Regions from separate parts of the Thermoanaerobacter ethanolicus JW 200 genome, predicted to be linked through region 4. Evidence: riboswitches for the same ligand, from Rfam matches in the RefSeq annotation. Region 4 holds a riboswitch; each other region holds the start of a gene.
What was found. Region 4 has a riboswitch for S-adenosylmethionine ahead of EB239_RS13035 (homoserine dehydrogenase). Riboswitches for the same ligand answer to the same signal wherever they lie in the genome.

Region 1: linked by a shared signal. The riboswitch ahead of EB239_RS11680 (methylenetetrahydrofolate reductase) and the one ahead of EB239_RS13035 (homoserine dehydrogenase) in region 4 are both predicted to bind S-adenosylmethionine.
Region 2: linked by a shared signal. The riboswitch ahead of EB239_RS10085 (methionine ABC transporter ATP-binding protein) and the one ahead of EB239_RS13035 (homoserine dehydrogenase) in region 4 are both predicted to bind S-adenosylmethionine.
Region 3: linked by a shared signal. The riboswitch ahead of metK (methionine adenosyltransferase) and the one ahead of EB239_RS13035 (homoserine dehydrogenase) in region 4 are both predicted to bind S-adenosylmethionine.

What each region holds. Positions count from the first base shown of each region.
Region 1 covers NZ_CP033580.1:2,309,988-2,318,182, reverse strand. The annotation lists gene glgP (alpha-glucan family phosphorylase) at 1-1,088, opposite strand, end outside; gene EB239_RS11685 (hypothetical protein) at 1,193-1,399, opposite strand; gene EB239_RS14650 (hypothetical protein) at 1,407-1,547, shown strand; SAM riboswitch class I at 1,591-1,695, shown strand; gene EB239_RS11680 (methylenetetrahydrofolate reductase) at 1,759-2,670, shown strand; gene EB239_RS11675 (homocysteine S-methyltransferase family protein) at 2,684-5,107, shown strand; gene EB239_RS11670 (YbaK/EbsC family protein) at 5,076-5,576, shown strand; gene EB239_RS11665 (manganese catalase family protein) at 5,593-6,165, opposite strand; gene EB239_RS11660 (spore coat protein CotJB) at 6,179-6,436, opposite strand; gene EB239_RS11655 (spore coat associated protein CotJA) at 6,441-6,614, opposite strand; gene EB239_RS11650 (sodium ion-translocating decarboxylase subunit beta) at 6,705-7,832, opposite strand; gene EB239_RS11645 (transposase) at 8,023-8,195, shown strand, end outside.
Region 2 covers NZ_CP033580.1:1,996,886-2,005,080, reverse strand. The annotation lists rRNA gene EB239_RS10120 (23S ribosomal RNA) at 1-373, shown strand, start outside; rRNA gene rrf (5S ribosomal RNA) at 406-514, shown strand; gene EB239_RS10110 (aspartate/glutamate racemase family protein) at 620-1,270, opposite strand; gene EB239_RS10105 (MetQ/NlpA family ABC transporter substrate-binding protein) at 1,287-2,111, opposite strand; gene EB239_RS10095 (IS110 family RNA-guided transposase) at 2,615-3,853, shown strand; gene EB239_RS10090 (methionine ABC transporter permease) at 4,012-4,665, opposite strand; gene EB239_RS10085 (methionine ABC transporter ATP-binding protein) at 4,658-5,692, opposite strand; SAM riboswitch class I at 5,763-5,885, opposite strand; gene EB239_RS10080 (GNAT family N-acetyltransferase) at 6,170-6,739, shown strand; gene thpR (RNA 2',3'-cyclic phosphodiesterase) at 6,755-7,303, shown strand; gene EB239_RS10070 (Rqc2 family fibronectin-binding protein) at 7,328-8,195, opposite strand, start outside.
Region 3 covers NZ_CP033580.1:1,015,839-1,024,033, forward strand. The annotation lists gene EB239_RS05005 (hypothetical protein) at 14-619, shown strand; gene EB239_RS05010 (phosphodiester glycosidase family protein) at 662-3,025, opposite strand; tRNA gene EB239_RS05015 (tRNA-Pro) at 3,366-3,441, shown strand; tRNA gene EB239_RS05020 (tRNA-Val) at 3,446-3,521, shown strand; gene EB239_RS05025 (transposase) at 3,741-5,018, opposite strand; tRNA gene EB239_RS05030 (tRNA-Tyr) at 5,198-5,283, shown strand; gene EB239_RS05035 (rubrerythrin family protein) at 5,421-5,924, shown strand; SAM riboswitch class I at 6,038-6,142, shown strand; gene metK (methionine adenosyltransferase) at 6,201-7,388, shown strand; gene recD2 (SF1B family DNA helicase RecD2) at 7,588-8,195, shown strand, end outside.
Region 4 covers NZ_CP033580.1:2,624,873-2,633,067, reverse strand. The annotation lists gene EB239_RS13060 (6-phosphofructokinase) at 1-1,157, shown strand, start outside; gene EB239_RS13055 (Na+/H+ antiporter NhaC family protein) at 1,182-2,546, opposite strand; gene EB239_RS13050 (universal stress protein) at 2,577-3,716, opposite strand; gene rd (rubredoxin) at 3,834-3,992, opposite strand; gene thiC (phosphomethylpyrimidine synthase ThiC) at 4,078-5,376, opposite strand; TPP riboswitch at 5,422-5,529, opposite strand; SAM riboswitch class I at 5,714-5,824, shown strand; gene EB239_RS13035 (homoserine dehydrogenase) at 5,892-7,175, shown strand; gene EB239_RS13030 (homocysteine synthase) at 7,203-8,195, shown strand, end outside.

The sequences.
Region 1 (8,195 bases), 310 kb from region 4:
TCACCTATAACTTCGTCATTTGTAAATATGAGGTCACTTCTCTTATAAGGAGCAGCTCTTCTTGAAAAACCTATCAAAAGTTTATCAGCGTCTAATTTGACTCCTGTCCTTTGATATACAAAATCAATTAATTCTTGTTTTAAAATATTATGAGTTTCTAAAAGTCCTTCACCTTTATTGTAGGCTTCTATTATCCTTTCATCTACCCAAGTATTTCTATCGATTCCATTAGTTATGAAAATTATAGGGGCCTTATTGTCAACATGTTCCCACATTTTGTTTGCAGTTTGACCGTGAAGTTTTGAGACACCGTTTGCAATCCGAGAAAGTCTCAAACCTGCGACTGTCATATTAAAAGGAACGCCACCGATTTGGGCCATTTGCTCAATTGAAAGACCATTGTTTGCTCCCATGTACATAAGAAGTTCTAAATCGTGAGATTCGTTTCCTTCTTTAACAGGGGTATGGGTTGTAAATACTACTTCTTCTCTTGTAGCTTTCCACGCTTCTTCAAAACTCATATTTTGATTTTCCATTTTCTCTCTTATAAGCTCAATGGCTGCTAATACTGCATGCCCTTCGTTAAAATGATAAACATCTACATCAATTCCCAAAGCTCTCAAAGCTCTTACTCCCCCAATGCCTAACACCATTTCCTGGGCAACTCTTTCTTCACCGAACCATCCATAAAGCTGGCCTGTTATCCATCTGTCTCCATTTTCTGGTATATCTGTGTCAAGCAAATACAAAGGTGCATTGTCAAAGCTGTCTACCAACCATACTTTACAGTATACATCTCTATTTCTTATTTTTACTTTTACCTTTACTCCTGTGTCCTTTAAAAAGTCATATTTACGTGTGTAATTGCGATAGGCATCATAGGGATAGCCGTCTTCACCTATATGTTGTTCAGTATAGCCTTGTTTCCACAGTATGCCTATTCCTACTAAAGGCATACCTAATTCTTTTGCGGCTTTTAGATGGTCGCCTGCTAAGATTCCAAGACCACCTGCATAGAGCTTAAAATCTGATTGTAAGCCGTATTCCATGCAGAAATAGGCTACTCTTGGTAATTTTTCATTACTCATATTGAACCTCCTTATTTTCCAAGTGTTAAATATATTATAATATTAAAAAATTTATTATGCAAGTGGTTGCACAAGTATTAAAAACAAAAAAACAGCGTTACTGCTCAATAATTTTTATCTCTAAGTACAGGCCATTCAGCGAATGCCAGCACTAAAAGCATTACAAAATTCACAATAGGTATAAACATCAAAAGACCATATGCACCTCCATAGCCAGCTTTATCAAAAATTTTCCACCAGATTATGCCGTAAAGTATAATTGACCCTCTAGAAAGGATCGCAAAAGTAAAAGAGGAGAACATATAAAACATTCCTTTCTTGAAAATTTATATTCTTTACAGTTATAGTATAGCAAATAATATAAAAAATTTACAGATTTATTTTAAAAAAATAAAAAATCCTGCAAAATCTTTAGATAGAGATAAAAAATTTTCTATTGACAGGGGAGTAAAACCATAGTATCATATAGCTTAAATAGTTTAACAATTTAATACTTTAAAATCTCTTATCAAGAGTGGTGGAGGGACTGGCCCGATGAAACCCGGCAACCGGCATTTTATATGCGTCTTGGTGCCAATTCCAGCAGCGTTTCGCTGAAAGATGAGAGAGTTTTGGTGTCTCTTCTTTTGGCGAAGAGACTTTTTTATTTTTAAAAATGGAGGCGATGTAGATGTTGAAAAATGAAAATTTGTGTACTAAACTTAAGAAAAGGAAGTTTGTTGTGACAGCAGAAATTTCTACGCCAAAAGGGGTAGATATAACGAAAACTATTGAAGAAGCGAGAAAATTAAAAGGCATTGTAGATGCCTTAAATATAACGGACTGTCCTATGGCGAATATGCGGATGAGTCCTATAGCAGTCGCTCACCTTTTACAAGACCACTTAAACATTGAAGCTATTTTTCATTTGACCTGTAGAGACAGAAATCTAATTGGGCTTCAGTCAGAGCTTTTAGGAGCTTATGCATTAGGGGTGAGAAATATACTTGCATTGACAGGAGATGACCCTTCCCGTGGAGATACTCCTCAGGCTAAAGGGGTATATGATGTAGATTCTATTGGGCTTTTAAAGATTATCAGTGCTTTTAATAGAGGTTATGATTACAATGGAAATAAATTAGATTCCCCAACAGAATTTTGCGCCGGTACGACTGCAAATCCAAATGATTTAAGGGATGAAGCACTAGAGAAGCTTAAAGTTAAGATAGAGGCAGGGGCAGAATTTATTCAAACACAACCGGTTTATGATGAGGAAATTTTATTTAAGTTTATTGAAAAGATTAAAAATTTCAATGTACCACTTTTGATAGGCATATTACCTCTTAAAAGCTATAAAATGGCAGTCAATTTAAATGAAAAAGTGCCAGGTATAGATATTCCAGAAAAAGTTTTAGAAAGGCTAAAGGATGGAGGAAGAGAAGAGGGAATAAACATAGCTGTAGAGTTTATAAAGCGGATACGCAGTGAAGTTGCAGGAATTCACATTATGCCTTTAGGGAGTACAAATGTTGTGTTAGAAATAATTTCAAGAGTCGATGATTTAGTCTGTGATTTTGCAGAAAATAACGTACAGATGAATTAAATGGAGGTTAAAAATGTTAGACATTTTTAAAGAACTTTCAAATAGAGTGATTGTTTTTGATGGAGCAATGGGGACACAACTTCAAGAGAGGGGTTTAAAAAGTGGAGAGTGTCCCGAATATATGAATATAACCCATCCAGAAGTAGTATTTGATATCCACAGGTCCTATATAGAAGCAGGAGCGGATGTGATTGAGACAAATACCTTTGGCGCTAACAGGATAAAATTAGCAAAATATGGACTGGAAAATGAGGTTTTCAATATTGTCACTCAGGCTGTCAAAATTGCCAAAGAAGCTTCCAAAGATAAACCTGTGGCACTTTCTATAGGACCTATTGGAGAACTTTTGACCCCTTATGGAGACATGACTTTTGACGAAGCTTATGATGTTTTTAAAGAAGTAGTTATAGCTGCAGAAAGAGCGGGAGCAGATATTGTTTTAATTGAAACAATGTCAGATATGCTGGAGGCAAAAGCTGCCATTCTTGCTGCTAAAGAGAATTCAAACATGAAAGTTATATGTACAATGACTTTTCAAGAAGATGGAAGGACTCTCATGGGGTCAGACCCTATAACTGTAGTAGTTAGTTTACAAGGGTTAGGATTGGATGCCATTGGCGTTAACTGCTCGACAGGCCCCGATAAAATGGTAAGTGTAGTGGAAAAAATGTCTCAAGTTTCTCGCATACCTATTATTGCACAACCTAATGCAGGTATGCCTGTCATTCGCGACGGCAAAACAGTTTACGACTTAAAACCAGAAGAATTTGCTAGTTTCTTTCCTTTACTTGTTGAAAAAGGCGCTTCTATAGTGGGAGGGTGCTGCGGTACTACTCCTCACTATATAAAACTTGTTAAAAAAGCTGTAAAAGATTTAAAGCCAAAAGTCAAAGTCAACAAATTTACAGCTGTAGCTTCCAATACAAAAACAGTTTTCATAGGTGAAAATTATCTTTTAAGGGTTATAGGGGAACGTATAAATCCTACTGGAAAAAAGAAGTTAAGTGAGGCTTTTTTGGCGGGAGATGTGAGTTTAGCAGTAGAGGAAGCTATAAAACAGCAAAAATGCGGAGCGGAAATATTGGATGTAAATGTGGGAGTTCCTGGGGTAAACGAAGAAGAATTACTTCCTAAAGTAGTTTCTGAAATACAAAATGTGGTAGACATTCCTCTTCAAATAGATAGCACTAATATTAAAGCTGTAGAAAAAGCTATAAGAATTTTAAGAGGTAGACCCATAATCAACTCTGTAAGTGCAAAAGAGGAAAGTTTAAAAGAAGTGCTTCCTATTGTCAAAAAATACGGAGCTTGTGTTGTAGGACTTACTGTAGGAGATAAAGGGCTTCCCAAAGATAGGCATGAAAGAATTGAAAATGCGAAAAAAATTATAAAAAAAGCGGAAGAGTATGGCATACCTAAAGAGGACATATTGATAGATTGTATTGTGCTGACGGTTTCTTCTGAGCAGGAGGCTGCAATTGAGACTTTAGAAGCGATAAAATTGGCTAAAGAAGAGTTAGGAGTAAATACTGTTGTGGGACTTAGCAATGTTTCCTTTGGTTTACCTGAAAGAAGGTTGATAAACTCTACTTTTTTAGCAATGGCAGCATCTTATGGGCTTACTACTGCTATTATAAATCCCTGCGATGAAGCTATGATGGACACTTTGAGGGCTTCAATGGTTTTACTAAATAAAGATAAAGGCAGTGTGAATTATCTGAATATATATGGGAAAAAGCAAAAAGAGGAGATCAAAGAGAAAGAACAACAAAAAATTCAAGAAGAAGATTTAAAATCAAAACTCTATATCCAGATTTTAGAAGGCAAAAAGTCAGGAGTAGAAGATATAGTAAAAAATATTTTAGAGGAGGAAGTTCAGCCTCTTTCTATAGTTGATAACATAATAATTCCTGCCTTAAAAGAAGTGGGAGATAGATATGAAAAAGGCATATATTTCTTGCCACAACTTTTGAGCTCTGCAGAAGTGGTGCAAAGCGCTTTCAAGATAATAAAAGAAAAGCTTCCAAAAGGTTCAGTATCTAAAGGCAAAATAATACTTGCTACAGTTGAAGGAGATGTACATGATATAGGAAAAAATATAGTAAAAGTTTTGCTTGAAAACTATGGATATGATGTAATTGACTTAGGAAAAGATGTCAAAGGAGAAGTGATATTAGAGGAAGTAAAGCGAACAGGGGCACCGTTAGTAGGTCTAAGTGCTTTGATGACGACAACTTTGTTTAATATGGAGAAAATTATCAAACTGCTTAAAGCAAATACTGATGTGAAAATAATGGTAGGCGGGGCTGTTTTGACTGAGGAATATGCCTATAAGATTGGAGCAGATTATTACGGAAAAACGGCTCAAGATGCAGTTAAAATTGCTGATAAGTTTTTCTTAAAAAATGCTCTTTTATGTAAAACTTGTGGTATTTAAAGGTGGTGTAGAGGTGTCAGTAGAAGCGGTGAAAGAGTTCTTTAAAGAGAAAGGATATGATATTAAAATAAAAATTTTTGAAGATACAAGCACTGTGGAAAAAGCAGCTAAATCTTTAGGGGTAACTCCTGGGGAAATAGCAAAGTCTATGCTTTTTAGATTAAAAGATAAATATATTATGATTATAACAGCAGGGGATAGAAAAATAGACAATAAAAAATTTAAAGATACTTTTAAAACAAAAGCAAAAATGGCATCCCCAGAAGAAGTGTTAGAAGTTACAGGGCATCCTGTTGGTGGCGTTTGTCCTTATGGGCTGAAAAATCCGATTGAAGTATATTATGATGTGTCTTTAAAAAATTATGAGGTAGTATATCCTGCAGCTGGTGATACAAATGCTGCTGCTACCATAAAAGTCGAAGACCTTGATAAAATAGTAGAAGGAAAATGGGTAGATGTATGCCAATAGACATACATCTACTTTTTTAAAAGAATTTTTTACTTTCCATATATTCTCTTACCTGTACTAAAGTTTCTCCAAATCTTTGAAAGTGTACAATCTCCCTTTCTCTCAAAAACCTTAGAGTATCTTTTACACAAGGGTCATCTGTGAGATTTATTAAATGTTCATAAGTTGCTCTTGCTTTTTCTTCGGATGCCATATCTTCGTGTAGATCAGCGATTGCATCTCCTTTAGCCTGGATATAGGCGGCGGTCCATAACATTCCTGTTGTATCTGCATAGAATAGGCCTCTATCATGTTCTGTATAGTATTCCCCTAATCCTTCTCTTTTTAATATTTCTACTGGTACTCCCTTTAAAAGCTTGAAAACAAGAGTTGCTATTATTTCAAGGTGTGCTAATTCTTCTGTAGCAATGTCTGTCAAAACTGCTTTTGCTTTTCCTGTAGGCATGACGAATCGCTGAGTTTGATATCTTAAAGCGGCTGCCAATTCTCCATCAGGGCCTCCATATTGGGCGATGAGGTATTTTGCCATTTTTACATCTGGTTTGCATACTTTAGCAGGATATTGTAGTTTCTTTTCATAAACCCACATAACAAAGTCCTCCTCAATATTCTATTTCCCAAGGCCATGGGTCATCTACCCATTTCCAAGGATATTGACTTTGTGAATGACCAAAAACCATCAAGGGCCCGTAAAATTGTTCATATTGTTGTTTCAACATAGACAATTGGTTGGAATAATAGTTATAGTCTTGAAGGGCTTTTTGGTCATCGGGATGGGTGTCTAAATATAGATTCAAATCTATACAGGTAAACTCTATTTCCATGATTTTCTTAAGCAAAGATATTTGATTGCCATCCATTTTATCACCTCATTTTTTCGCCTACATAAGGCATATCAAGTTCAGGAAAAACAGTGCCTTTTTTAATGGCTTCTTCCGGAGGATAAAGAGATACATATTTCTGTAAAGGCACATAAGCCTGTGCAAGCTTTAGAGGAGGAAAAGCATAATCTTGTACATAAGGATTATAGTCGTACATTTTTTAAACCTCCAAATCTGTAGTTTTACTAATATAATATTCTTGTATATATGTTTGTGATACAGTAAAAAAACAGCCATTTATGCTGTTTTAATGAACTCCTAATAGTACAAGCATTATTCCACCTGCTATTGCCGTTCCAAAAACTCCGGCAAGGTTTGGCCCCATGGCGTGCATTATTAAAAAGTTGTAAGGATTTTCTTTTATGGCTACAGAGTGGGACACTCTCGCAGCTATTGGAACAGAAGCTATACCTGCAGAGCCAACAAGAGGATTTATTTTTCCACCAGAAAGTTTATTTAAAAATTTTGCTCCCAGTACACCTCCAGCTGTTCCTGTCATAAAAGCGATAAGCCCTAAGGTGACTATCTCTAATGTCTTAATGGTCAAAAAAGTGTCTGCTTTCATGGTGGAGCCTATGGAGACTCCTAATAATATCGTAATTACGTTCATAAATTCTCCACTGACTGTTTTTGCAAGCCTATCTACAACTCCCGACTCTTTTAAAAGATTTCCTAACATCAACATTGTTATAAGAGGAGCAATTGGAGGAAGTAGTAAATCTATTAAAACAGTTATTACAATAGGAAAGGCGATTTTTTCTGTTTTTGAAACGGGTCTCATCTGTTTCATCATTATTTGCCTTTCCTCTTTTGTAGTAAGTAACCTCATGATAGGAGGTTGTATTAAAGGCATTAACGCCATATAAGAATACGCAGCGACAGATATTTGAGCCATAAGGTGGGGAGCTAATTTTTGAGTTACGTAAATTGCCATTGGTCCATCTGCACCGCCAATAATCCCTATAGCCCCCGCTTCAAATATACTAAAACCTAAAAGTTTTGCGCCTATTAATGCTATAAATATTCCTATATGGGCAAAAGCACCTAAAATCATTAAACTAGGATTCGCAATCATAGGACCAAAGTCCGTCATGGCACCTACGCCGAGGAAGATAAGAGGAGGATAGATAACCTTTTCAACCCCTAAGTAAAAAAAGTGTATAAGTCCTCCAGGTTCCAATAAATCAGTAGCTGGTATGTTTGCTACAATACTGCCAAAACCTATTGGGAGAAGTAAAAATGGCTCATATTTTTTTACAATAGCTAAGTATATGAGGAATATACCTACCAATATTAAAAACACATTACCCAAAGTTAAATGAACAAGACCGGTAGTTTGTATCATATCTTTAAAAAGTTTTAACAGAAACTCCATTTGTGTCACTCCTTATTTTTTGTTAATAGACTTGTGCAAAATTCAGAAGCCTTAATTTAAGCCATTCTACAGACATACTTTTTTCCTATCACTCTTGAATTTTTTATCTTTTATGTAGGATTTCCCCTCCCATTTGTCGAATTATTATATATACACTATAAAAAATTTTTTAAGAAGGAGGAAATTCTACATGTACCAGCTTCAATTGCTTTTAAATATACCTGAACTCTTTACCTCTCAGTCTAAAATTGATTTCTATTCTTCTATGTTTGAAAATCTTGACCTGTCTTCAATACCTGAATTCCCTTCCTCTAGTCCTGGCCGTAAGGGTTATTCTCACCATGCACTTTTTAGAGCTTTTAT
Region 2 (8,195 bases), 630 kb from region 4:
CAAGATGTATTATGTGTATGTCCTGACAAATGAAAAAGGAAAGATATATATAGGCTATACGTCTAATATAAAGGAAAGGTATTTAGCGCATCAACGAAAAGAAGTAAAGAGTACAAGAGAAGGAAAATGGAGATTAGTATACTATGAAGCATATAGAGATAAAAAAGATGCGTTAATAAGGGAGAAACATTTAAAAAAGTCAGGACAAGGGCGTAGATGGCTAAAAGAGAGGATAAAGAATAGTCTTTCCACTAGTGAGTAGAGTTGAGTGCCGGGGTAAGACACCTCGAAGACCACGAGGTAGATAGGCCGGGGGTGTAAGAGTGGAAACACTCTTAGCTGACCGGTACTAATCAGTCGAGGACTTGACCGAGAAGGCTTTGTGCAGTTTTGAGGGTCTAGATTTCCGGTGGCGATAGCGGAGGGGAAACACCCGTTCCCATTCCGAACACGGAAGTTAAGCCCTCCAGCGCCGATGGTACTGCTTTCGCGGGAGAGTAGGTCGCTGCCGGTAAAATTTTATACATATTTAAAAGAGGTAGTCTGTTTTTAAAATGGACTACCTCTTTTCTAGTTTTTGTTTTCTATGTGGTGGAATTAGTAACTGCAATTAGTTTAACTAAAGGAGTTCAAGTAGCATTTCTTCTGCAGGGTCAATAATATGCATATTTAATTTTTCTGCAAGCTTTTCTTTCAAATAAGGTAAGTGGGTGCAACCTAGTACTATACCATCTGCATTAAAATTTTTAGGTACTAAATCAGCGAGACTAAATTTCTCGATGATAACTTCTGGAATTTCAAAATTTTCAATTGCCCTTATTATAGGAAGCATAGTTATTCCGATAATTTGAACTAACGGGTTATTTTCATAAAATATCTTTTCTATGGCCTCTAAGGATTGACTATTAGCAGCCCAAATTACCAGCCGATTGTACTTTGAAGCTACACTATGGTATACTTGAAGAGGTGTTACAATATTAGTATCTGGGTATTTTTGTTTTACGAGTTCAAGGTCTATTGCAGCTGAAAGAGAATTGCAGTAAATCATTATCTTCTTTATGTTTTCTTTTTTAAAATCCCCGATGATAGAGATTACTTTTTGTGTGAGGACATCAGGTTTTAAAAATTGGAGGATGTTTTGTTCATCCGGGGTTGAAGCCGTGGAAATTCCCAATGCTTCAATCCCGTTTTTTTTCACAAAATCAACTCCCATTTGAGTATCTACTGGAGTACCAGCGATAACCCCAATAATTTTATGAGATTGTGACAATAAGATCGCCTCCTGTTTAGAAAGCAGGTACTACGGCACCTTTATAATTGTCCTCGATAAATTTTTTAACTTCTGGAGAATTTAAGGCTTCGGCTAACTTCTTAAGTTCAGGCCTTGATTCATCACCTTTGCGAACTACCAGTACATTGACATAAGGGGAATTTGCTGATTCGATAAAGAGAGCATCCTTAGTGGGTACAAGTCCAGCTTCCAACGCATAGTTGGTATTTATTACTGCTGCATCTACATCTGATAATACTCTTGGCAGAGTAGCTGCTTCCAACTCGGAAATCTTAATTTTTTTAGGATTTTCGACAATGTCATTTACTGTTGCTTTAATACCTGCATCTGGTTTTAATTTTATTATTCCAGCTGATTGCAGCAGTAGCAAAGCTCTTCCGCCATTGGTAGCATCATTTGGTATGGCAATAGTAGCACCTTCTTTTAATTCACTGAGATTTTTAATTTTTTGTGAGTATATTCCCATAGGTTCGATATGAACTTTAGCAATGTATGTTAAATTGAGATTATGTTCCTTTGAAAAGTCTTCAAGATAAGGAATATGCTGAAAGTAATTAGCATCTAATTCTTTTTCAGCAAGTTTTAGATTAGGTTGCACATAATCTGTAAACTCTACAATTTCTAAATTAATTCCCTCTTTCGCAAGTATAGGTTTTACGACGTTTAAAATTTGGGCGTGGGGCACTGGAGTAGCTCCTACTTTGATGGTTATCTTTGATGTGTCCTGTGTTTGGGATTGGGATGTTTGTTTTGCTCCACATCCTGAGATAAAAAGTGTTATAAGACTAAATAGTAAAACTACGGTTAAAATTTTTTTCACTTTAATTTCCTCCTCGTATAATTAATTTTAAAGACAATAAATTTGTCTCACTTCTTAAAAATTTAATAAAGCGCATTCATAACTGGAAATCTTTAATATTCTCATCTTGTCTAAAATCTTATCTATTGCCATGAATCCGTAATATTGCGCAATATGCAGGATTCATGGCGCGGCCGTCTCATCTTTTTTCGGCCTTATTATTTACTTTTGAGATAACTTGTAGCATTATTATACTGTAAAGTTAATGTGGGACAGGCTTTCGTCCTCCATGCGGCTTGACCGCTCTTTAAAGTGTGGTCCCTACACCAGATTTGCCTTTTCTTACGCGAAATCTGCTTTGTCATATATAAGCCCCTGGCAGCAGAGGATTCAGGCTTATATATTAAGAGCTAATTGCGAGGTTGCTACATAATCTGGTTGCTAGGGTTATCTCAAATTAACTTTTACTTACTTTATCAATTTTGAAAGGAGGTGTAACAATCTTGAATAAGCTTTTTGTTGGTATGGATGTAAGCCTGAATGATGTCAAGGTTCATATTCTCGACCAGGAGGGTAATGATGCTTCCTCTCGTTTTTCTGTAGAAAATAACCCTCATGGTTGTGATGTTATAGTTTCCCGTATCTTGGAGTGTTGTAATAAATACAATATCCAAAAGGTCTTTATTGGTTTGGAATCTACTTCAGTCTATGGCTGGCACCTCCAGTATTATTTGGCTGATCATTCTGCTCTTAAGCCTTATCAACCTTCTATTACTACTTTTAATGCTAATATTATTAATGCTTTTAAAAAGTCTCTCGGCAATTTACCTAAAAATGACTGGATTGATGCCTTTGCTATTGCTGAAAAACTGAGATTCGGTAGACTCCCCAAATCTTGTTCTGTAGATTTTAGATATCTTGCTCTCCAGAGGCTTACTCGCCATCGCTTTCACATTGTTAATAGTATTGTTAGAGAAAAAAATTATTTCCTCAGCAATTTGTTCCTTAAGTTTAGCGGTTTGTGCCAAAATAAAGTCTTTAGTAATAATTTTGGAGCAACTGCTACTGAAATATTTAATGAGTTTTTCACCCTTGATGATATTGCGGCTCGACCGCTTGATGAGCTTGCCGGCTTTTTGGTTGACAAGAGTAAAGATCGCTTTGATGATCCAGAAGCTACAGCTAAATTGCTTCAAGAGGCTGTTCACAAGTCTTATAGAATTAATGCTACTGTAGATGATTCTTTAAACTTTGTTATCAAGTCTTGCTTTGATAATCTACAGTCCCTTGAAAAACAGAAGAAAGCTGTAGAAAAAGCCATTATTAATGAGGTAAAAGGATTTAACAATGAATTCCTTTGTCTTACATCAGTAAAAGGTATTGGCCCAACCATCGCAGCCGGCTTAATATCTGAGATAGGCGGAATTTCAAGGTTTGATAATGATAATGCCCTTGCAAAGTTTTCCGGCCTTTATTGGTCAGAGTACCAGTCTGCTGATTTTAAAGCGGAGGACACATATCTCAAGCGTACTGGTAATGAGTATCTCAGATATTATTTTATTCAAGCAGCTGACCAGCTCAGGAAGTATTTACCTGAGTTCTCACAATACTATGCCCGCAAATTTAAAGAAAGCAAAACTCACAAGCATAAACGTGCTCTTGTATTGACTGCACGTAAAACTGTAAGGTTAGTCTTCGCTCTGCTGCGCGAAGAAAAACTTTATAAATCCCCAATAATGAAAGGAGATGATTGTATAAGTTAACATATTATCCCATAACCATATTTTACATTAATTTCCATCAGCTTATTGCGTGATGGTTAGCTTTGCTATGCCCTTTTTTAGGTTATTTTATTAAATTTTTTTTTGAATTTTTTTTATCACCCTCTTGACATATTACCGAAATACTTTTTAAATATAATTTACCGGTTCCTTGACAGATGTTTTACTAATATATCTCCTAGAAATTGAATTAGTTGTACCATAGCTACCAAAATTGCTACGGTATAAAGCATAATGTCGAGCATAAATCGCTGATATCCATATCTTACTGCTAAATCTCCTAGCCCACCACCTCCTATAACACCTGCCATTGCAGAATATCCTACTAAATTTATAGTAGTTATAGTAACCCCTGCTGCTATGGAAGGTAGAGCCTCAGGGATTAACACCTTAGTTATAATTTGAAAAGGCGAAGCTCCCATAGACTGGGCTGCTTCAATGACACCGCGGTCTACCTCTCTCAATGCTGTTTCGGTAAGCCTTCCCATAAAAGGGATAGCTGCTACAGAAAGTGGAACAATAGCAGCAGTGGTTCCTATAGCTTTTCCTACAAGCAACCGGGTGAAAGGTATAAGTACAATTAAAAGTATTACAAAGGGTACAGAACGGAAAATATTTACAATAGTACCTAGTATTTTGTTTAAAGGTTCGTTATGCAGTATCTGATCTTTGTCAGTTACCATTAACAGCACACCAAGTGGTACACCAAAAATTGTTGCTATGAGCGTTGATACCACTACCATGTATATAGTTTGCCACGTTCCGACCAGCAATAAGTTTATAGTTTCAGACATTTTCAATCACCTCCACGTCGAGTCCCAAATCTTTTAGATATTTTAAAGCAGCGTCTGTTTCACCGTTTTTGCCTCTTAGCTCAACTATAAGAGTACCGTAGGGCATACCCTGGATGTGGTCAATGTTTCCATAGAGAATATTGGTGTCAACATCAAATTTTCTTATAATGCTTGATATGACAGGTTCTGTTGTAATTTCGCCGAAAAAGGCAATTTTAATAATTTTGCCTTCCAAGTGTTCGTGGGACAAGTTTTCAATCCTATCTTTTAATTCCTTAGGTATTTCTGATAAAGTTACAGATTTTAAAAAATTTCGTGCGGTTTCTGTTTGAGGTTTTTTAAATACTTCAATAAGAGGTCCCTGTTCTACCACACGACTTTTTTCAATAACTGCTACTTTATTGCAAATTTGTTTAATGACATTCATTTCATGAGTTATGAGAACTATGGTGATTCCCAGCTCCCTATTTATATCTTTTAAAAGATTTAAAATAGAAAGAGTTGTTTCTGGATCCAGCGCTGAAGTAGGTTCGTCACAAAGAAGAACTTTCGGATCATTAGCCAGGGCTCGTGCTATGCCTACCCGCTGTTTTTGACCGCCTGAAAGCTGAGAAGGATAGTTGTCGGCCTTGTCGGAAAGCCCCACGAGCTCTAAAAGATTTTCTACTTTTTTATCGATTGTCCTTTTGTCCAGCCCGGCAATCTCCAAAGGAAAAGCCACATTGCCTCTGACAGTTCTGGATGATAACAGATTAAAATGCTGGAATATCATGCCTATTTTTTTTCGCATTTCTTTTAATTCAGAGGGAGAAAGCCGAGTCATTTCAACACCATCTATCTCAATTGAACCGGAAGTTGGCTTTTCGAGCATATTTATGCAGCGCAGGAGAGTACTCTTTCCAGCACCGCTCAGACCTATAATTCCAAAAATATCGCCTTTTTCTATGTTGAGGTTGACGTCTTCCAAAGCCCTAACATTTCCTGAAGCTGAATGATAAACTTTTGTAAGATTTCTAATATAGATCAAAGAAAAGCCTCCTTTCCCAAAATAAAAATAAAAAATCCTCTTCTGACAGTACGAAGAGGTTTTTTAAATCCTCTTATCTGCCAGAACTCAACGTTCTGCAGGAATTAGCACCGTGCAGCCGCATGTTTAAAACTTTCGGCCACCGGTTGCCGGGTTTCATCGGGCCAGTCCCTCCACCTGCTCTCGATAAGAGTTTTTATTTTATTATTCACTTCAGCAATTTAATTAGATAATAACATCAACATAAACTTTTGTCAATAGGTTAAAAAGCAATTTGTCAATAGCCAGCGAAAATGTCATTGTTATCGCAATAATTAATCCAAAAGTGTCTACAATAATATACTAACACCAGTTATGCAAGCCTATGAAATGTTAAATAAACTTAGTGAAAAGCACACTGAACTTTTTAAAAAGGATCACTTTTCTTCTGATTTTTGTGCTATAATAAATTAAAAATTTCTTTGGAGGGTTTTGGTCATGTTAAAAAGTAATAGAATTGAACTTGTTCCATTTGAGAGCAAATATTTTGAAAAATTTGTAGAGTTTCGGAATAGTGATGATAGTAGAAATTTAACGATGCCGGGTATACCATATCCTGTTACAGTAGAAACTGTTGCAGAAAGGTGGAAAACAAAAAAAGATCCAAAAGAAAATGGAGAATTCGCTATAATACTTAGGAGCACAGGTGAATATATAGGAAATGTTTCATATAATAATGTCGACTGGAAAAATAGAAACTGTGAGATTGCAATAATGATTGGGGAAGAAAAACACAGAAATAAAGGCTATGGTACGGAAGCTTTAAATTTACTACTGGATTTTATTTTTAATGAATTAAATTTACATCGAGTAGAGTTAAGGGTTTATGATTTTAATGAAAGGGCAATAAAGAGTTATGAAAAATGTGGTTTTAAAAAAGAAGGGCTATTGAGAGAAGTAGTATATAAGCACGGTAAGTACATAAATGAATATGTAATGGGAATTTTAAAAGAGGAGTTTATTAATAGAAACAATTATTACCAGGAAAATAATAACAATAATAAGTGAACAAGGAGGATAATTATGAGAGCTTTTATTGGAATTGATATAGGCGAAAAAGCTATAGAGCAGATAGTGAGATTTCAGGAAACATTGAAAAATTATACTGTAAAAGGGAGATGGACTTATAAAGATAATTTCCACATCACATTAAAATTCTTAGGAGAAATAGAAGTAGAGGCTATTTCTAAAATAGAAGAAGCGGCAAAAGTTGCAGTAAAAGGCATCAGCCCTTTTTACATACGACTTTCAGAAGTAGGATTTTTTAAAGGTGATAAGGAGATGAGAGTTTTGTGGATAGGAACAGAAGAAAGTGAATTTCTAAATAAATTGCATCACAATATAGATAAAGAATTATATAAAATAGGATTTGCAAAAGATGAAAGAAAATTTACTTCCCACATTACTATTGCCAGAGACATACGTTTAAGCATTGACATAGAAGAAGTAAATAATCTTTTTGAAAAACAAGAGAAAGAGGCTATTTTAGTAGATACAATTTTTTTGTATGAGAGCGTTATACAAGAAAATAGAAGAAAATATATTCCTATATTTAGTGTGCCTTTAAAATAAGAAGTAAGATGCCTAAAAAGCATCTTACTCTGGATTTACATAAAGGGTCTTTTGGTTTGTATATATTACAAAACCTGGTTTTGCGCCAGAAGGTTTTTTTACGTATTTTTTTAAGGTATAATCAACAGGTACATTTGAAGAATTTTTCGCTTTGCTATATTTGGCGGCTAATTTTGCAGCTTCAATAAGAGTTGTTTCAGGCACAGATTTGTTATTTGTCTTTATTATGACGTGGGACCCTGGTATGTCTTTTGTGTGAAGCCATATATCGTTAGGATTTGCGAATTTTAACGTTAGATAATCGTTTTGAGTGTTGTTTTTCCCTATATATATGTCGAAACCGTCTGAAGATACTACATGCAATGGTTGAGAAAGAGTTTGCCGTGATATTTTTTTCTTTTGCTGCTTATGTATATACCCTTGTTCAGACAGTTCATTTTTTATTTCCTCTATTTCTGATGGTAATGTACAATTTTCCAAGTTCACTAGTTGACCTTCTAAATAAGTTATTTCCTCAAGAGTATCGGATATTTGTTTTTCTATTATTTTATTGGCATTTTTTAACTTGCTGTATTTTTTAAAGTATCTTTGGGCATTTTCTGAAGGGGAATATTTTTTGTCAATGGGTATTTCAATTTCTTCGCCAGTGTAATAGTTCATGGTTTTGAAGCTTTCCATTCCTTTTTTTAGAAGGTGCATATTTGCTGTTATAAGTTCGCCGTAAAGTCTAAAAGTGTCAGCATTTTTTGCTTCGTTTAATTCTTGTTGAAGTTTATCTAATTTGTTATAAAGTTTTTCTAAATTGTTGTTGATGATTTTTCTTAAATCCGAGGACCTTGCTTGCAAATTTACTATATTTGCTTTTTCACTGAAAAATTTACAAGCAGCTTGG
Region 3 (8,195 bases), 1.3 Mb from region 4:
GGAATGGTTGTTGATGAAGGGGCTAAAATATTTGGCTTTGATTACTGCAATTGCTCTTTTTACTACTATGTTTATGTTGAAGACAAAGTTTGAAGAACCTATTTATTTTTCTCAACAAGATTTGTGGGATAAAAGTGAAAACCAACTTACAAAAGAAAATGAGACGGTTTGTAAAGAAGAGCAAACTGCCAGTTCAAAAGTAGATAAAGAAGAAAAAGAAATAGCAAAAAGAAATCAAGGAAGTGAAAATGCCAGAAAAGTAAGGATTTTTAAAGAGAAAATGTTAGAGGACCTGCTTAAACAAAAAAACAGAGAAGTTTATGATTTGGAAAATAACAAAAAAACGCAAAAGGAAAATAGTGGCGATGACAACATAATAATTACTCCAGAAAAGATTTTACAAGTGCAAAATGAGATGGAACCTTCACAAAAAATCAAAGTAATGAATATTATCCTTAAATTAGGAACGGATGATATGAACGAAATTATGAAAATGGCTCAGAAGGGTTTGACACAGAAGGATAATGACAAAATAATGGAAATATTAAAAAATAAGCTTTCCTCTGAAGATGTTCAGTACCTTGTAGAAATAGCAAATGAATATTTTGCAAAAAAATAAACCCCTCCTTAAAATTAGAAGGGGTTTTAAATTTCGCTAAATTTATTTATTTATAAGATTTTTAAACTGATAGTTTACTTCTTTGCCGTTTACCATTACAGAAATGAAGCCAAAGTCATTGTATATGTCATTTGTATTGCCTTCTACGTCTGTACCATAAGTTGTGATGTATCTTATTTCATCATTTAAAGTAGTGTAAAACTTGCTTTTGCTGTTATATATAATCCACACATTTTTACCTGTATTTTTGTTAAATTCTTTTAGAGTTTCTTCAAATAAAGCAGCTTCTTTTACGTCTTTAAAACCATCACTTCCCCATACTGGTTTAGGAAGTATGACAAAAAGGTTATCTCCTTTTACGTTGCTGAGCTGTTCTTTAAACCAAGTCCATTGGTTTTTATCAGGACTTAAAAGACTTCCACTGCGATTGTTAAGTACAATAAATGTTGAATTGTTATAATTATATACCTCATACTTCTCATTGGTGGTAATGTATTTAACCTTCAAATTATTTAAAACTTTTTCATCTACATCTCCTAAAAATATAGCCAGTGGGTATTCTTTGTTTGCAATATCAGCCGCTTTTAAAGATATTTGCAACTTCAAAAGGGTATTGTATTTTGTATCACCAAATACCATAAATTTAAAAGAATTAGAAGTATTTTTCACAGGCACTTCTTTGTTAGCTGGGTCTATTTGTGTAAACTCTGTAACTTTAGGAAGTACTGACGTGTCAAATTCTGAACCTTGCCCTACTTTAACGGGTAAAATGGCTTTTTCTCCCAGTATATTTGCGACAAGTGCACCACTCGCATCGAAATTAGAGGATATAAATACTCCCTTACTATCTATATTGCCAATGTTGTTATAAACATCCCAAGTGATATCTTGCGGTTCTATTAAAGCTCTGTAGCCTTTTATGTTCTTTGCAGTGACTGTTATGGGTACTGCTTTGTTTTTATCAACGACTATATTAGCTGGATTAAATCGTATGTCTACAGGTTTGTCAAGTGAAGTTATCTTGATAGTCCCAATAGCATTTCCTACTCTTGCAGTTATAACACCTTCTCCTACGCTTGTTGGCATAAAAGCATTACCACTAAATACTCCAGTAATTCCCCTTACTGAAAACAAAACTTCTTCAGGATTAATTATGACAGGATTGTAATTTTCATCGTATCCTTTAACTGTAATTGTCCTGTGAAGTCCTTTAAACACGTTAGTATCTGATACTTCTAATTTTAAAGCGTATAGATTTCCCTTAGGAGCTGTGTTAAATATTCCTATTCCATTTGCTACTTTTCTTTCATAGCCTTCAGGAGCATAATTTGCAAGTTTAGCGTCAGTATCCCCTATTGGTCTTATTGCCATTTGTGTTGACCCGCCACCGTCTAAGTTTAAAGCATCATATGCACCTAAGGATATCATTAAATTTGCCATTTCTGTTTGTGTCATTCCACGGCTTGAAGTACCGTCAACAGTGGCGATGATCAAATATTTTTTGTCCTGAGTATAGCCTATTGCTGTTCGTGCTGTGTAGCCTTTTATTTCATGAGTGAAAGGCGCAATTTTTCCGTCTTTTACAAGGATTGTGCCGCCACTTACAGCCATTTTGAGATTTTGAAAGGGAGGATTTGTATTTATGTCTTTTTGTATTATATCTCCTGGCTTTAAAGTGAGTAAATTTTCACCTACATAACCTGCACCAGCCAACACATATCCGCCTTGTGGTATTTCGACAGAAGGCTGTCCTTGACGCACTTCTAATACTCTGTCATTTTCATCTACAACGACTTCTACCAATTGAGGTACATTTTCATTTGCTCCCGGAGATGTTGTAAACCAATCCCTTGTGTACATTACTAAATACTCAAAAGTATTGCTTATTTTATTTGTTGCGGCAAGAGGAAGTTTCGTGCCGTTTGGAAGAGTAACGGACATACTTTTTGACCAATATTCTATAGAGGGAACTCCATTTGCGTCAATGGAGAAAGTGGCCAGTTTACTCTCATTTGAAGGGTCTGTTATTAACTTTCCATCTTTTACTGTTGCTCCTATTACGAATCCTGTTTTTGTATCGAAGAAATCGCCGTTCACAGCAGCCACAGCACCATAAGAATTTGCCATTTCACGCACTGGCATTCTATCTTTTATGCCAGTAGGATTGAAAATTACTGATACATCAGTATATTTATCAGTTAAGTCCACTTTTAACACGTTAATGTTTATCCATCCTTCAGTCGTAAAATAGGTTATATTTTTATGTACTACTCCTTTACTTAAATTTTGTGCAAATTCTTTTGCCTCAAGGATTGTATATGTATCGGCCTTTACATTTTGCATTGGAAAAGCTAAAAATAGTAGAAGAGAGCTGATGCATAAAGATAAGATTTTTTTAATTCTCAATTATATCCCTCCAGTTGGTTTTTATTGTGTTTTTACAGGTTAATTGTACCATTGCATTATTACAGGTGTATTACAAAAACATAAATATTTGGTTAATATATTATTATTTGCTGAGTAGATAAAGTTAAAACATTAAGCTTATCCTAAGGATAGAGTTAGTTTGAAGAAAAAATTCAAAAAATTCTTTGCTTCTATTTTAAATCAATTGATTTAAAATATGACGTATTCTTAAAAAATTTAAAGATTACAAGCGATAAATCAATAAAACGGCCATTTTTAAGCTTCTATGCCTATTGTGAAATTTCATTTTTTCTATTATAATTTATTTCGTCACTGATGTCGGGATGTGGCGCAGTTGGTAGCGCACGTGCTTTGGGAGCATGGGGTCGGGGGTTCAAGTCCCTCCATCCCGACCATTGTGGTCGTATAGCTCAGCTGGGAGAGCACCTGCCTTACAAGCAGGGGGTCATAGGTTCGAGTCCTATTGCGACCACCATTTTCAAAAATTAAATAGGGATGTGCAAAATTAATTAAAATAATCACGAACAAAAACCAAAATATGTATGACATACAATATATAGTAATCAACACTGACAATCAAACATAAAGGAAGTGGTAAGGGAAAAGAAAAGACAAAAAGAGGAGCTAAAAAAGGGCATAAATATCCTGTAGAAGTCAAATGTTAAAAAATGGCATGAAATAGATTCAATAAAAATTAGGCCGATTGCATCAAAGCAACAAGAGATCTAAACTCATCATATTTGCCCAATTTAATAGCTACAATAGCGACAGTAAGCAAAGTAATATGGCCAAAAGTATTAAGGTTGCTCACAGAATTAATATTTCTAACATAAGCCTTTTCAAAATCCAGAGCTTTAAAGCGGGAATTATATCTTTCTGATTCAATTCTCAATTTGTAGACGGCCTTAAAATATAGGGAGTCTCTATTAATAGAGGACCTATAATCAGAAGATATAATAGCATACTTAGTACAGCCTCTATGCTTTTTGCCATTAAAATATTTAGGATGATTTATAGGGCAGGCAGAATCATCCTTAGAATTACAGAACTTGCAAACAAATTTTTGCTTAATAAAACCATCAAAATATTGCTTGCCATCTTTAAGCATTTTAATACCCGCTTCACAGACCATATAACCATCATCAGTCAGAGGGGGATTTTTAGAATTACGCTTGTTAAGAGGAATAAAGCAATGACCGTGGAGAATATTTCTAACATAATTATAAAGTTTCTTAACATCATAGCCTTTATCAGCAATAAAATTAACATACTTAAGGTTAAACCACTTATTAGTCTTCTCAAGCAAAGATAAAGCGGCTTCAAAATCAGGGGCATCAGCGGGGGTAGTAGTTTCAGCGATGGGTAAACCAGAGATAGCATCAACAATAATGTGATTTTTATAGCCCCAATAAAACTTATAGCGTTTATTAGAAGAATCGTTAGAAGCAGAATAAACGCCTAATTTACAATCCTTATCTGACTTAGGCTGATTATCTTTAGAGAATTTATTTTTAGAAAAAGACTTAGGGTTATTTAACTTAGTGTTAGCTTTAATAGGGGTAGAATCCATGGAAATAAACTCACCGGAGATAATACCCATATTTTTGAGGATATTGACCTGATTTTGAAAAATAGAGGTCAAATAATCATGAGAGAAGTCATTAATAAAACGGCGAAAAGTCCAATAAGAAGGAAGAGGTTTAGAAATGTCGAAGCCACAAAGATGAGCAATGATAAGATTATTGCGGAGATAATCTAAAAGGTCAGAAATTGTGCCGAATCTTTCAGCTTTCATGACAATAAAAGCTCTAAAAAGTGCATGATGAGAATAACCCTTACGGCCAGGATTAGAGGAAGGGAATTCAGGTATTGAAGACAGGTCAAGATTTTCAAACATAGAAGAATAGAAATCAATTTTAGACTGAGAGGTAAAGAGTTCAGGTATATTTAAAAGCAATTGAAGCTGGTACATGTAGGATTTCCTCCTTCTTAAAAAATTTTTTATAGTGTATATATAATAATTCGACAAATGGGAGGGGAAATCCTACATAAAAGATAAAAAATTCAAGAGTGATAGGAAAAAAGTATGTCTGTAGAATGGCTTAAATTAAGGCTTCTGAATTTTGCACAAGTCTAAAAATTAAATATTGTGGAGGGATACCCAAGTGGCCAAAGGGGGCAGACTGTAAATCTGTTGGCTGTCGCCTTCGATGGTTCGAATCCATCTCCCTCCACCATTGAAAAAAAGACCGTGAGGTCTTTTTTTATTTTTCTCCTTCAAATATCTTGACATGGTAAAAAAGTGTAGTATAATATTATTTGAAAGAGAAAATAATTATTTATTAATAAAAATTTGATTAAGGAGGAATCTTTTATGAGAGAAATGACGAGACACAATCTTAGTGAAGCCTATGCAGGAGAGAGCCAAGCTCACATGAGATATCAAATTTTTGCTGATGTAGCTGAAAAAGAAGGCAAACCTAATATTGCAAGACTTTTCAGGGCTATTTCCTATGCTGAATTGGTACATGCCACAAATCATTATAAAACTCTTGGAGAAGTTGGAAATACAGTAGAAAATCTTGAAAAAGCTATAGAAGGGGAAACCTTTGAAGTAGAAGAGATGTATCCTGCTTATAATGCTGTTGCAGAACTTCAAGAGGAATCTGGAGCTAAAAAAAGCATACATTATGCTATTGAGGCTGAAAAAATACATGCAAAATTGTACACTGAAGCAAAAGAAGCAGCATTAAAAGGAGAAGATATAAAGATATCAAAAGTTTACATATGTCCTGTTTGCGGATATACCTCTGTTGATGTATTGCCAGAAAAATGTCCTGTATGTGGAGTTCCTGGAGAAAAATTTGTAGCATTTTAAATATAATTTTTTAAAGAAAAGAGCATGTTTTGGCATGCTCTTTTTTGATGCAAAAATATTTGACATAGTAGATAAAGTGTGCTATAGTAAACATCAGAAAATTTAATAACATGCTCTTATCAAGAGAGGTGGAGGGAAAGAGCCCGATGAAACCCAGCAACCTGTCCTATAGGACAAGGTGCTAATTCTCTCAGAAGCATGCTTCTGAAAGATGAGGGTATGGGCCTCTTCTTTTGGAAGGGGTTTTATTTTGTTTTTAAGGAGGAATAGAAAAAAATGCGTAGACTGTTTACATCTGAATCAGTCACAGAGGGGCATCCTGATAAAATTTGTGATCAGATTTCTGACGCAATATTAGATGAAATTTTGAAAAAAGATCCCTATGCCAGAGTTGCTTGTGAGACTGCTGTAACTACCGGTTTGGTTTTAGTAATGGGAGAAATTACTACTCAGTGCTATGTAGATATTCCAAAAGTTGTAAGGAAAGTAGTAGAAGAGATTGGCTATACTAGAGCAAAATTCGGTTTTGATGCTGATACTTGTGCGGTTATCACTTCTATTGATGAGCAATCACCGGATATTGCCCTCGGTGTGGACAAGGCATTAGAAGCTAAAAGAGGAGAACTTTCAGATTCGGAAATTGAGGCTATTGGCGCTGGAGACCAGGGTTTAATGTTTGGTTTTGCTTGCGATGAAACAGAAGAATTAATGCCTATGCCTATAATGCTAGCTCACAAGCTTGCAAGAAGACTTGCGGAAGTTAGAAAGAACGGGACATTAAGCTATTTAAGACCAGATGGTAAAACACAAGTAACAGTAGAGTATGAAGATGATAAGCCTGTGAGGGTAGATTCTGTTGTAGTATCAGCTCAACATGCACCTGAGATTGACCATGATACTATTGAAAGAGATATTATTGAACATGTAATAAAACCCATAATTCCCGAAAATATGATAGATGATAAGACTAAAATTTTTGTAAATCCCACAGGAAGGTTTGTAATTGGTGGACCTCAAGGTGATAGCGGACTTACAGGAAGAAAAATTATTGTAGACACATATGGCGGATATGCAAGGCACGGGGGCGGGGCTTTTTCAGGCAAAGACCCTACAAAAGTTGATAGATCCGCAAGTTATGCTGCAAGGTATGTAGCAAAGAATATTGTGGCAGCAGGACTTGCTAAGAAGTGTGAAGTGCAATTGGCTTATGCGATAGGTGTTGCTACCCCTCTTGAAATAGGTATTGATACTTTTGGCACAGGTAAAATATCAGATGAAAAGATTTCGGAAATTGTAAAACAAGTTTTTGATTTAAGACCTGCAGCTATAATTAGGGATTTAGATTTGAGAAGACCTATTTATAGACAAGTTGCAGCTTATGGCCACTTTGGAAGACACGACTTAGACCTCCCATGGGAGAAAACAGACAAAGTAGATATATTAAAAAAGTTGGCAGGAATATAAATTTGAAAGCCCGGGTAAACCCGGGCTTCTGGCATTTTTTATATATCTTTTTTAAATGCCATAGAATTTATGTTTTGTAAACGCTTCGCTACCTTAATTATACCACAAAAATTGAAAAAAAGAAATGAATTGGCTTTAATTTGCTTTAAATATAAGGTAAAATTAAATAAAGAAAAGAATTAAAACAGGAGAATCGGCTATGATTGACATAGAAGGTGTAGTTGAAGAAATAATTTTTAGAAATGAACAAAATGGTTATACAGTTTTAGAATTAAGTACCCAAGGTTTAGCAGTTACTGCTGTAGGTTATATGCCTTATGTAAACATTGGGGAAAGAATTAAAATTGAAGGTGAATGGGTAGAACATCCTGATTACGGAGAGCAAATTAGGGTTTTAAATTATGAAACCTTGGCTCCCACCACCTTAGAAGGAATAGAAAAGTTTTTATCTTCTGGCTTAATTCCTGGAATAGGTCCTGTTACAGCAAGAAAAATTGTAAAAAAGTTTGGCGTTGATTCTTTGAATATAATTGAAACTGCACCAGAAAGATTAAAAGAAATAAAAGGTCTAAGCGATGAGAAGATAAAAAGAATTTGTGAAGCTTATGAAATGCAAAAGGGCATAAAAGAAGTGATGGTGTTTTTGCAGGGGTACGGCATTTCTACTGCAATGGCTATAAAGATTTATAAAGAATACGGAAACAACGCGATTGAAATTATTAAGCAAAACCCTTACAGATTGGCTGACGATATATTTGGAATAGGATTTAAAACTGCAGACAAAATAGCAGAGAACCTAGGAGTTGA
Region 4 (8,195 bases):
CTATAATGGAAGCTTCACGCTCGGAGAAAATTGGTAAAGTTTATGGTGGGATAAACGGCATAGAAGGTATAATAAAAGGCAATATTATTGACATATTTGATATTCCCTATGAAAGAATAAAACAAATGAGATTTAGCCCTGCGGCTGCATTAGGGTCGTGCCGATATAGGTTAAAAGACTATTTAGAGGATGAAGAGGAATACAAAAAGTTAATAGAAATTTTTAAGAAATACAACATTAAATATTTTTTCTACATAGGTGGCAATGATTCTATGGATGCCGTTGACAAAGTCAGTAAATATGCAAGAGAAATAGGTTTTGAAATAAATGTAATTGGAATTCCTAAGACTATTGATAACGATTTGATGTTTACAGATCATTCTCCTGGTTTTGGAAGTGCGGCAAAATATATAGCCACAACTACTTTAGAACTTGCTTTAGATGCGGAAGTGTATGAGACTAAGACAATTAACGTACTCGAAGTGATGGGCAGAAATGCAGGTTGGCTTACCGCTTCTTCTGCTTTGGTTAAAGAAAGATTGCCCCATTTGAAACAACTTATTTATCTTCCTGAGATACCTTTTAATGAGGAAAGATTTTTAGAGGATGTAAATAAAGCTTATAAGGAATATGGCAATGTCTTTATAACTGTATCAGAAGGACTTATGGATGAAAAAGGGAATTACATTGGAAGAAAAGAAAATGCTTATCATAAAGATGCTTTTGGTCATCCTCAACTGGGAGGAGTAGGAGACTATATAGAAAAGCTTGTAAAAGAGAAAATATATAAACGTGTCAAAATGACCAGACTTGGTGTAACGCAAAGATGTGCAATGCACTTGGCATCTAAAGTGGATTTTGAAGAAGCTGAAATGTTGGGGAGGGAAGCAGTAAAGTATGCGTTATGTGGTGAAACCGGGAAAATGATAAGCCTTGTAAGAGAAAGAAATTACCAATACACTGTTAAAACGGATATTGTAGATGTTGATAAAGTGTGTAACAAGGAGAAAAAAGTGCCTTTAAATTGGATAAATGAAGAAGGTAATTATGTCACTGAAGAATTTTTTGATTATGCAAGACCCCTTATACAAGGAGAAGTGAAGGTCCCTATGGTAGAAGGGCTACCTTATTATACAAACTTAAAATATGCGATATAAAAGCAGGAATAAAATCCTGCTTTTTTAAAATTCTTCTATTGTAGCATTGCTATATTGTTTATTACTTTCTATAAACACGATAAGTATTGATAATATAGGGAATAATAGATTTAAATAAGCATAGGGAAGATAGTCAATGACTTTTACTCCTAAAACTGCAGAAGGAAGCATTGCTGCTAAATTCCAAGGTATTATACCGGCAAGTATCATGCCTGAATCTGCTATTGCTCTTACCATCATATCACTTTTTACGTTAAGATTTCTAAATACGTCTAACATTATGCGGGAAGGTAAAATTACAGAAAGGGCTTGATTGCAAGTTATTACTGCCATTAAAGTGCTTAATAACATTGTGACCAAATAGGCAATTTTAGGGTTTTTAATTTTTTGGGCTTTTCTAAAAACTGCTTTTATAATTCCTGTCCCTTCTAATATTCCAGAGAGAGCGGTAGCAAAGGTTACTACTCCTATCATTGGGAAGATTGAAATCATACCTCCTCCTGAAAAGATAGATTTAAATTCTGGAATATTAGATATATTTCCCAACATAATGACTTTTAAAGAATCTATAGGGTTATAACCATTTAGTAAAGAGACAAAGTAGGAGAGAAGGACAGCAATTGAAAGATTTATCTTTGTAGAAATCCTGAAAAAAGCCAACGTTATAATCATTATAGGAGCTAAAAACAAGAAAAAGTTTATTTTATAATTTTTCAAAATTATAGCTGCAAGATTGTCAAAGGTGTGCGGCGAAGAAATATTAATGTGAAGACTTAAAAGATAGTACAATAAACCAGTTAATACAAAAGTAGGAATCGCGGTTTTAAAAAGAGATTTAAGTACATTGTATTGTTCAATTTCTCCCATATCTGACAGAAGAATAACATTTCCTGCAAGGGGAGAAGTCCTATCTCCTATAAAAGAACCGGATATTACTGCACCAGCAACTATTGGAAGAGAATAGCTAAAGCCATGGGCTAGTCCCATTATTACTATCCCAATAGTACTAGCGGTTCCTACAGCTGTACCTAAAATCATTGAGATAATAGAGGTTGTGATAAAAGACACCACCAAAAAAGCTTGTGGTTTTAAAAAGTGGGAGGCGTAGTAAATAAGAGCAGGAAGGGTTCCATTCTGTTTCCACAAGGCAACGAGGGCTCCTATCAAAAGGAGTATAATCATCACATTTATACCTTTTTTAATTCCTTTAATTGACATATTGACAAGTTCTTGAGGCGAAAAACCGTTTATCAAAACAATAGCAAAGGTTATTATATAGCTTATAAAAAGCGGTATATAGGGAGGTTGGTGAAAAACTAATACCATTGTCATGGTTATTGCTAAAATTAACAAAAAAGTTATAAGTGAGATTCTAAATTTGTTTTCCATTTTTCACTGCTCCTTTTAGTAATGAAGAAGTTATTTATAAGGTATTACGTGAATTTCTATATTTTTTGCTTTTTTAATTAACTTTATAACAGTAGAACCTCTAAAAAAGGTTTGCAGTCTTGACCTTTGAGAATGCCCTATTATTATTTGTGTAATGTGCATTTGCTTTGCAAATTTTAAAAGCTCATCAGACACGCTTTTTCCTGTCAATGTGTAGACTTCTGCTCCTAATTGTTTTGCTAACATAAAATGGCTTTCTAAAACTTCTTTATCTTTTTCAGTAAGTTTAGGTGCAAGAAAATGTGTACAGTTTACATACACTACTACCCAATCACATTTGAATCTTCTTGCTCTCCTTGCACCCCTTCTTATAAGCTTTTTAGATAGTGGATTTGGTGTTATACACACCATTATTTTTTCATTTGTTTCCCATGTATCAGTTATTCCATGCTCTTTCATATATTCTTCTAATTCTATATCTACTTCTTCGGCGGTAAGTCTTAGCATTAACTCTCTTAAAGCATTTAAATTTCCCTTTCTAAAAAAGTTAGATAGACACTCATCGACTTTGCTTACTGGATAAATATCTCCTCTTTTTAATCGATTAAGCAAAGCATCAGGAGTCAAATCTACAGCAACAATTTCATCTGCGCTATCGACTATGCTGTCAGGGATTGTTTCTCTTACAGCAACACCTGTGATTTGTTGAATAACGTCATTTAAACTTTCTAAATGTTGGATGTTAAGTGTTGTAATTACATTTATTCCATGGCGCAAAATTTCTTCCACATCTTCATATCTTTTTTTGTGCTTAGAGCCAGGCGCATTCGTATGTGCCAATTCATCTATCAAAACTACTTCTGGTTTACGAGCAATTATGGCGTCGGTATCCATTTCTTCTAATATCATGCCGTGGTATTCAATTTTTTTTCGCGGGATTATTTCTAAATTTCCTATTTGTGCTTCTGTCTCTTTTCTTCCATGAGTTTCCACATAACCTATTACTACATCTTGACCTCTTTTAAGACGCCTGTTGCCTTCATTGAGCATTGCATAAGTTTTTCCAACACCAGGAGCATATCCTAAGAATATTTTTAATTTTCCTCGCTGTTGCTTTTTTATAATTTCTAAAGCTTCTTCAGGAGTTAACCTCCTAAAACCTTCACTCATTAAATTTACACGCCCTCCACAGTTTGATTATATCTTTGTTTGAGCATAATGATTTCATACAACTATAATAATATGAATCTTATTAAAAATCAATAAAAAGAGAGAGCAATTGCTCCCTCACATTTTTTCAAACATATCTTTTCCTACTCCACAGTCCGGGCAGACCCAATCATCAGGCAATTCTTCAAAAGGAGTTCCTGGTTCAATTCCTTGTGATGGGTCTCCTTCTTCTGGATCATAGATGTACCCGCATACTGTGCACTGCCACTTTTCCATAAAAAATACCCCCTTGATGTTTTCCTCTATTATAGCAGAAATTAGCAAAGAAAATCAAGGGGGGAATGTAAATAAGGCAAAGGTATTAGCAAGTCATAGTTGAAGTTCCAAGGTACTCACTGACAATTTTCATAGCGCAGAATTTTCCGCACATACTGCAAGTTTTGGCTGTAGATATGTTTTTATTGACGCGATATTTAAAAGCTTTATCAGGGTCTATAGAAAGCTTTATTTGGTCATCCCAGTTTAAGGCTTTTCTAGCTCTAGCCATAGTTAAATCTTTTTCTTTAGCACCTTTTACGCCTTTTGCGATATCTGCAGCATGGGCAGCTATTTTTGCTGCAATAACGCCTTCTTTGACATCTTCTTTGTCTGGAAGTCCGAGATGTTCAGCGGGTGTAACATAGCAAAGGAAATCAGCACCAGAAGCTGCTGCAATTGCTCCTCCGATTGCTGAAGTTATGTGGTCATAACCAGGAGCTATATCAGTCACAATAGGGCCAAGCACATAAAAAGGAGCGTTGTGACAAAGTTGTTTTTGAAGTTTTACATTTGCTTCAATTTGGTCAATTGGCACATGCCCGGGTCCTTCTACCATAACTTGAACTCCTGCCTCTCGAGATTTCTTTACCAATTCGCCAAGGATTATAAGTTCTTGAATTTGTGCTGCGTCTGTAGCATCTTCAAGACAACCTGGACGCAGTCCATCTCCTAAGCTTAGAGTTATGTCATATTTTTTAGCAATATCAAGGAGCCTATCAAAATGTTTATACAAAGGATTTTCTTTGTCGTTATGGAGCATCCAAGCAATTGTAAAGGAGCCACCGCGGCTTACTATATCCATCACTCGGCCGTTGTCTTTAAGCTTTTTCAATGATTCAAATGTTAGACCACAGTGGACTGTAATAAAATCAACCCCGTCTTTTGCTTGTTCTTCTATAACTTCAAAAATAAATTCTTCAGGCATAGCTACAATGCTACCGTATTTGGATATAGATTCTACAGCTGCTTGATACATAGGGACAGTGCCTACAGGGACAGGGGAATTTTCAAGTATTTTTCTACGAGATTGGTTAATGTCGCCCCCTGTGCTTAAATCCATTACCGCATCTGCTCCAGCTTTTACAGCAACATTTAATTTTTCAATTTCTTTTTCAATTTCAGGGTATGCATCAGAGGTTCCTATATTGGCATTTACTTTTGTCGATAAACCCCTTCCTATGCCTTTGGGAATGAGGTTTTTGTGGTTGATGTTTGATGGTATTACTATTTCTCCTTTTTTAACTCCTTCTAAAATAAATTCTTCGTCTACTCCTTCATACTCTGCGACTATTTTCATCTCTTTTGTGACAATGCCTGAAAGGGCGTATTCCAATTGTGTCATAATAAAAACCTCCTTAAAAAATAAATAAACCATGGGGATTATAGCCATGGCAGATGACCACATCCCTACGCAGGTACTAACCTAACAGGTTCGATGGGTTAAAAGGCAACACCTTTTTCTCAGCCGGTTACGCCGGCACCCCATGTGGCAAATATTAAATTTTTATAATCGATAGAGTATAAATATTATACAATATTATTATACCACTAAAAAAAATCGGCGTATATTAAAATTTAGAAAAAATTTAAGAAAGAGTACAAAAAAAGTTCTTGACTTTACAGTTTCAAAGTGATAACATAGATTACAACATGCAAAATTGAATATATTACACACAAACCTCTTATCAAGAGTGGTGGAGGGACTGGCCCGATGAAACCCGGCAACCGGCATTTATATGCGTCTGGTGCCAAATCCTGCAGGTTAGGGTGTCTAACCTGAGAGATGAGAGGAGTGGCGGATTATTAGGCCCTCTTCTCATTGAGAAGAGGGCCTAAAAATTTATTTGGAGGTGTGACATGAAAATAAAAATCGGATTATTAGGACTTGGAACAGTAGGAACAGGAGTATATAAATTGATAACTTCAAGAGGAGGTCATATAAGGGAGAGTACAGGGGTTTATCCTGAGATAAAGAAGATACTCGTGAAAAATCTCAATAAGCCAAGGAAAGTGAAGGTAGAAGGACTACTTACCCAAAATGCTGAAGAAATTTTGAAAGATAAAGAGATAAAAATAGTTATTGAAGCAATAGGAGGTATTTCTCCAGCTTACGAATATGTGAAGGAGGCTTTGGCTTCAGGGAAGCATGTAATCACTGCAAATAAAGAATTGATAGCTAAGCATGGAGAAGAATTAAATGAAATAGCAGAAAAGAATAGAGTATTTCTAAAATGTGAGGCAAGTGTAGGTGGGGCTATACCTATACTGCATCAAATTGATAGATTAAAAATTACAGATGAAATAGATTTTGTAGGCGGTATAATAAATGGCACTACTAATTATATTCTCACCAAAATGACTACTGAAGGTAGAAGTTATAAAGAAGCACTTAAAGAAGCCCAGCAATTAGGATATGCAGAAGCAAATCCCGATTATGACGTAAAAGGCTTTGATGCCCTTTATAAACTTGCTATATTAATGAGGAAAGTGTTCAATATAAACGTGCCAGTAAATTCTATAACCAGAAAAGGAATAGACGAAATCACGACTCAAGATTTAAATTACATCAATAAGTGGGGATATAAAATAAAATTATTTGCCTGGGGCAAAAAAGTCAAAGATGGCATCTTTGCAGGAGTGGAACCAGTTTTAGTCGAAGAAAATAATATTTTGTCAAGGATAAACGACGTAAATAATGCTATCATACTTAGAGGGGATAGTTTTGGTGAATATGTTTTTGTAGGAAAAGGTGCTGGAGAACTTCCTACAGGGGATGCTGTAGTGGCAGATTTAATTGATATATTGTTAAACTATGATATCAAAGATAATAAGAGGATAAACTTTCTTCCAATTCGTCAGGGAAGTTTTACAGATACTTTTTATATAAGGCTTGAAACTCATAAAGAAAATATTTTAGGTTTGAAAAAAGTTTTAAAGTTTTTAAAAGAACAAAAAGTATCAATTGTGGAATCTTCCTATGAAAACGGCACATTTACAGCTATTGTTAAAATGAAGAAAAGTGTTGAGACATTTACAGAAAAATTAGAAAAAATAACCGAGATAAAAACTATTTTTAAAGTTTTGCAAGAGGATATAACAGAAGAAGTAAGTAAATTTGAGGATTTTGTAGAAGTGATTTAAAAAAATTTTGTGAAAGGAGTTAAAAGTATGTCTAAAAAATATGGTTTTTCAACTTTGGCAATTCATGAAGGGTGGGAGCCTGACCCAACTACGGGAGCTGTAGCCCTTCCTATATATCAAACTTCTTCCTTTGCTTTTAAAAGTACTGAGCACGCTGCAGACCTCTTTGCCTTAAAAGAAGAAGGGTATATATATACTCGAATGATGAACCCCACAGTTGACGTTTTTGAAAAGAGAATAGCTGCATTAGAAGGTGGGGTAGGTGCCCTTGCTGTATCTTCAGGTCAAGCAGCTATAACGCTGGCAGTTACTAATATCGCAGGAGTAGGAGACGAGATTGTATCTTCTACCAATCTTTATGGAGGGACTTATAATCTTTTTGCGACTACTTTGAAAAAGTTTGGTATAAATTTTAAGTTTGTGGACCCCAGCAATCCTGAAAACTTTAAAAGTCAAATAACAGATAACACAAAAGCTTTGTACGTTGAGACTATTGGCAATCCAAAGATTGACGTGGCTGACATTGAAAAAATAGCAGAAATTGCCCACACTGCAGGAATTCCTCTCATTGTAGATAATACTTTTGCAACTCCTTACCTTGCACGGCCTATCGAGTTTGGGGCTGATATAGTGGTACATTCGGCGACTAAATTTATAGGTGGACATGGGACTTCTATAGGTGGAGTTATAGTAGATTCTGGAAAATTTAATTGGGACAATGGAAAGTTTCCAGAACTTACAGAACCAGATCCAAGTTATCATGGTATAAGGTATGTAAAAGATGTAGGCGAAGCAGCTTATATTGTAAAAGCGAGGGTGCAGCTTTTAAGGGATTTGGGTACTGCTTTGAGTCCATTTAATGCATTTTTATTCGCACAAGGATTAGAGACTCTATCTCTTAGGATGGAAAGGCACAGTCAAAATGCTTTAAAAGTTGCAGAGTTTTTAGCTTCTCATCCCTACGTTTCGTGGGTGAATTATCCAGGACTTAAATCAAGTCCCTATTATGCTTTGGCACAA